DNA from 2 places in the Streptomyces sp. CB09001 genome. Region 1 is predicted to be linked to the other one. Evidence: riboswitches for the same ligand, from Rfam matches in the RefSeq annotation. Region 1 holds a riboswitch; the other holds the start of a gene.
The links. A riboswitch is a leader RNA that binds a small molecule or an ion and turns the genes downstream of it on or off. The one in region 1 is predicted to bind cyclic di-AMP.
Positions count from the first base shown of each region.

Region 1 (2,453 bases):
GCACGCAAAATCCCCGCAAACCGGCAGCCCTGACGTCGGGGGGTCGCCGTCAGGACCGCCGGGGATCGGCGGGGCGCGTCGTGGGCGGGGTGGCTCAGGGGGTGAGGCCCTTGCTCTGCAGCCAGGCCATCGGATCGATGCCGGTGCCGCCGTCGGTGTGCACCTCGAGGTGGAGGTGGGCGCCGGTGACGTTGCCGGTGGCGCCGACACGGCCGATGACGTCGCCGGTGGTGACCTGCTGGCCGACGCTGACGTTGATGGAGGACTGGTGCGCGTACCAGAGCTCGGTGCCGTCGTCGAGGGTGAGCACCGTCTTGTAGCCGTACGACCCGTCCCAGCCGGCCGACGTGATGGTGCCGCTGTGCACCGCCTTGAGCAGCGTGCCCGTGGGGGCGGCGAAGTCGAGGCCGGTGTGGTGGCCGGAGGACCAGAGGGAGCCGGCCTGGTTGAACGTGGAGGAGATCGTGTACGAGGAGGTCGGCAGCGTGAACTGCTTGGCCAGCTTCGCGAGCCGCTCGGCCTCGGCCTTCTTCGCGGCCTCCTCCTCCGCCTTCTTCTTGGCGGCGGCGGCCTTCTCCTCGGCCTCCTTCTCCGCCTTGGCGGCGGCTTCCGCGGCCTTCTTCTCGGCCGCGGCGGCGGCTTCGGCGGCGGCCTTGGTCTCGACCTGCGCCTGCTGCTGCTCGGCCTGCGCCATGATCCGGGCCCGCAGCGACTCACCAGCGCCGGTGGTGCCGGTCTTCTCCGCGCTGTCGGCGGCGACGGCCTGGGTGATGCCGCTGAGCGGGGTGGCGGAACCCTCGGGCTCCGACTTCTCGTCGTCGCCGGGGAGGAGCGAGCCGACGTTCGGCAGGTCCGGCATGGAGATGGACACCGGCGGCTTGCCGGTCTGCGCGCTGGCCATGCCGCCCGCTCCGACGGCGGCTATGACACCGACGCCGAGGACGGTGGAGCTGCGGGCGAGTCCGCCGCGCTGCTTGGCCACGCGGTGCCGGCCGCGTACGGGGCGGATGGATTCCGCGGTGGGATTCCACTCCTCCCAGGGGCCCTCTTCGGTGCGGTAGCCGTCGTAGCCGAAGGTGTCGGTGCCGTGCCCACTGGGCGCGGACGGGGCCTCGGGGGCAGGCCGGTTGGACGCCACGTGGGCGTACTCCTTTCCTTCCTTTCGCCTACCGGGTTAGCTGACGGGTTCGGAGCAGGAAGGTCTCCTACGGGTGTCTGCCGACCGTTTTCCACGGCGGCATACGCCCGATTCACCCCAATGTGGTGGTTCCCCGGTTCCCTTGCGGGATTCGGCGCGTGCGCACGGAGCCGCCTTCTGTGACGGCTGGGACGACCGCGCTGCGTTATCGAACGTTAATAGACGCGAGGCTCCGATTCCAAGCCGTTCCTCTTGATCATTACCGAATACGGCCGGGACGTACGCCTCACGACCGGTGAAAACCGGGCGAGTTGACCCGGCCTCGGTATTCCCTCTCGCGCCAGTTTCTTCTGACGGTGTATCAGTTGTTATGCGGAGGGGGGTCGCGCTGTCACGGCTCGTGACAATGATCATGATCACCGCGCCGGGGGCGCCGGACGGCGAGCAGTGCCATGTCGTCCGCCATGCCGCCCCCGGAGTGCCGGCGCACGTCCTCGGCGAGGGTGGCGAGCAGGGTCGCCGGATGCGGGAAGACGCGGCCGGTCAGCCGCGCCTGCGGATCGTAGAACTCGCCCTTCGCGTCCCGGGCTTCGGTCAGCCCGTCGGTGTAGAGCAGCAGTGTGGCCCCGCCGGGGAAGGGGGCCTCCTCCGCCCGGTCGGGCCACACTCCCAGCTCGCCCATGCCGAGCGGCAGCGCCGACTCGTGGGCGGGCAGCGGGCCGAGGGTGCCGTCGCCGTAGAGCAGCAGGGGCGGCGGATGGCCGCGGTTGACGATGCGGACGGTGCCGCCGCCGTGCGGGAGTTCGGCGAGGACGGCGGTGGTGAAGCCCTCGAAGGCGTCCAGTCCGTCGCGTCGGGTGCCCTCGCGCGCCAGCGCCCGCTCCAGGCGCTGTGCCACCGCCTCCAGCGTCGCCTCCTGCTCGGCCGCCTCCCGGAACGCGCCGATCACGACGGCGACGGCGGCCACCGCACCCATGCCCTTGCCGCGCACGTCCCCGACGATGAGCCGGACGCCGCGGGCGCTGTCCTGCACCGCGTACAGGTCGCCGCCGATGAAGGCGTCGGCCTGCGCGGCCTCGTAGCAGACGGCGATCTCGAAGCCCGCGATCCGCTCGGCGGGTTCGGGCAGGACGGCGCGCTGGGCGGCCTCGGCGATCTCACGGACGGAGACGAGGCGCTCGCTGCTGCGGCGGACCATGCCGTTCACGAGGACGGCGAGTACGGCGACCGTGGCGATGGTGATCAGCTCGGTGAGGGAGTCGACGTAGTGGATGACGCCCTTGCCGAGCTGCAGCCCGATGACCGCGGCGACCAC
Region 1 covers NZ_CP026730.1:3,808,899-3,811,351, reverse strand. The annotation lists gene C4J65_RS17660 (M23 family metallopeptidase) at 95-1,138, opposite strand; cyclic di-AMP (ydaO/yuaA leader) riboswitch at 1,150-1,305, opposite strand; gene C4J65_RS17655 (PP2C family protein-serine/threonine phosphatase) at 1,530-2,453, opposite strand, start outside.

Region 2 (2,453 bases), 3.2 Mb from region 1:
CCAGGCAGCGGACCGGGACATCGAGCTGTACGTCAACTCGCCCGGCGGCTCCTTCACCGCCATGACCGCGATCTACGACACGATGCGCTACGTCGCCTGCGACGTAGCCACGACCTGCCTCGGGCAGGCCGGTTCGTCCGCCGCGGTGCTGCTGGCGGCGGGCACGCCCGGCAAGCGCGCCGTCCTGCCGGGCGCCCGGGTGGTGCTCCACCAGCCGGCGCTCACCGAACCGGTGCGGGGGCAGGCGAGCGACCTGGCCGTCCACGCGGAGGAACTGGTCCGCGTCCGCGCCCGCCTGGAGGAGATCCTCGTACGGCACACCGGCCGCACTCCCGAGCAGGTGACCGCGGACATCGAACGGGACACGGTCCTGGACGCCCGACAGGCGCTGGAGTACGGGCTGGTGGACCGGATCGTGCCGGGCCGCAGGACCCCGCCCGCCCCGTCCGGCGCCAGGTGATCCGCCCGTGCTGCCACCCGAGTTGCCGCCGCTGCCCGCCCTGACCCGGGCCGAGGCCGAGGTCATCGATCGCTATCTGGACGTCGTCGACCTGCTCGGACGCATCAACCCGGGGCGGGACGGCGACACCTACCGCGGGCTGCGGGCCGCCCAGGCACTGGTCGGCAAGGCGGCGGCGCTGCGTGACGCGCTGGCGCTGATGCACCGGCGGGGCGAGACGGAGGTGCACGCCGCCACCCTGGCCCGGGCGCTGCGCGTACTCGACGGCGAGCGGCGGACGGCGCGGCTCGGCCTCCCGCCCGCTTCCGAGAGTTGAGCACCTCGAACCCAGACCCGTCACATCCAGACCCATCACATCCAGACCCATCACATCCGGACCCATCACATCCGGACCCATCACATCCGGACCCATCACATCCGGACCCATCACATCCGGACGCATCCGGACCGGGACGAAACGGACCAAACGACGTACCCCCTTTCGGCGTAGGAACACCTCCGATTCGCGACCGGTCGAAGTTGCGGCACCCGTGCGCTCCGCCCGTGCCGCACACCACTGCGCCGCTGGTCCCGGGGCCGTCACCGCTCGCGGCGGCACTTCGAACAGGAGGCGTCGACCCGAACGGGCGAGTGGCACGTAACAACACAAAGGGCACGTTCCGTTGGGAATTCCCTTCAGGACGGGACAAGATCCGTGACTGACGACAAGCCCCCGCCGCAGCGGCGGGGCGGTCCGGGCGGACGCCGAGTCCTGCCGCCGTCCGGACGACCGGTCGCAAGGGAAGTGGATCGGCAGGAGTGGAGGACCCGAGCACGACGGGTCGCCGGCACGGCCGCCTCCGCGGGAGGCGCCGGGCTCAGCGGTCCTTGGGGTGAAGCCGCACACCGCGGCCGGGCAACTTCGCCAGCCCGAATCCGACAGGTCATCCTTCACAGGCGGCTGACGAAGGGTTGCGCATGTCCGCGCTCAATCGTGTCCCGTCGCTGATGGCCCGTGCCGGTACGGCCTCGGCTCTCACCCTCGCCGCCGTGGGCGGCTCCGTCGTGGTCCCCGGTGTCGCCTCCGAGGCGGCCGCGGCGAGCCATGCGACGAAAGCCCTCAAGATCGCGGCCTCCAAGAAGGGCGCCCCGTACCGCTGGGGTGCCACGGGTCCTCACCGGTTCGACTGTTCCGGCCTGACCCTGTACTCGTTCAAGAAGGCCGGCAAGAAGCTGCCCCGCACCGCGGCCCAGCAGTACAACAGGACCAGCCGTGTCTCCGTGCGGAACCGCAAGGCCGGAGACCTCGTGTTCTTCCACTCCGGCAGCAGCGTCTACCACGTCGGCATCTACGCCGGGAAGGGCAGGATCTGGCACGCGCCGAAGACCGGCGCCGTGGTGCGCCTGGAGAGGATCTGGACGTCAAGCGTCTGGTACGGCCGGGTCAAGTAGCCCGCCCGCGGGGGTGGTGGCGTTCTGTCCCGCCGTCACCCCCGCGGGCGCGGCCGGTCCGCCCGGGGGCGCCCAGGGCAGTTCGATGGAGACGGTCTTGCCGCCCTCGCGGGTGGGCCTGACCCTCAGCCTGCCGCCGCACTCGGCGGTCAGCCAGCGAATGATCACCATGCCCCGCCCGTTGTCCTGCTGGACGGCGGCGGGCAGACGCTTGGGGAAGCGCGGGTGGCTGTCGGTGACACCGAGACGCAGCCGCTCGTCGCGGTCGAGAACGAGGTCCACCGTGAAGGTGGGCGACTGCCCGAACGTGTGCTGGACCGCGTTGGTCGCCAGTTCGGAGACGATGAGCCGCACCGTGTCCGCCAGATCGGCGTCGCCCGGCAAGCCCCACTCCGCCAGGGTGCCGACCACGTAGGTCCGCGCGGCGGCCACCGAGGCGGGATCGCTCGGCAGAGTGACGGATGCTTCCAGATGGTCTGCCATGGCGACGTCGTCCCTTTCTCACGGGACCGCAGGCCCGACACGGAGCGGATGGTTCGAGTACGGTCCCGGACTGGTGCTT
Region 2 covers NZ_CP026730.1:568,402-570,854, forward strand. The annotation lists gene C4J65_RS02780 (ATP-dependent Clp protease proteolytic subunit) at 1-460, shown strand, start outside; gene C4J65_RS02785 (hypothetical protein) at 468-776, shown strand; cyclic di-AMP (ydaO/yuaA leader) riboswitch at 1,319-1,382, shown strand; gene C4J65_RS02795 (C40 family peptidase) at 1,418-1,891, shown strand; gene C4J65_RS02800 (ATP-binding protein) at 1,862-2,374, opposite strand.
Region 2: another riboswitch for cyclic di-AMP. It lies ahead of C4J65_RS02795 (C40 family peptidase); the one in region 1 lies ahead of C4J65_RS17660 (M23 family metallopeptidase).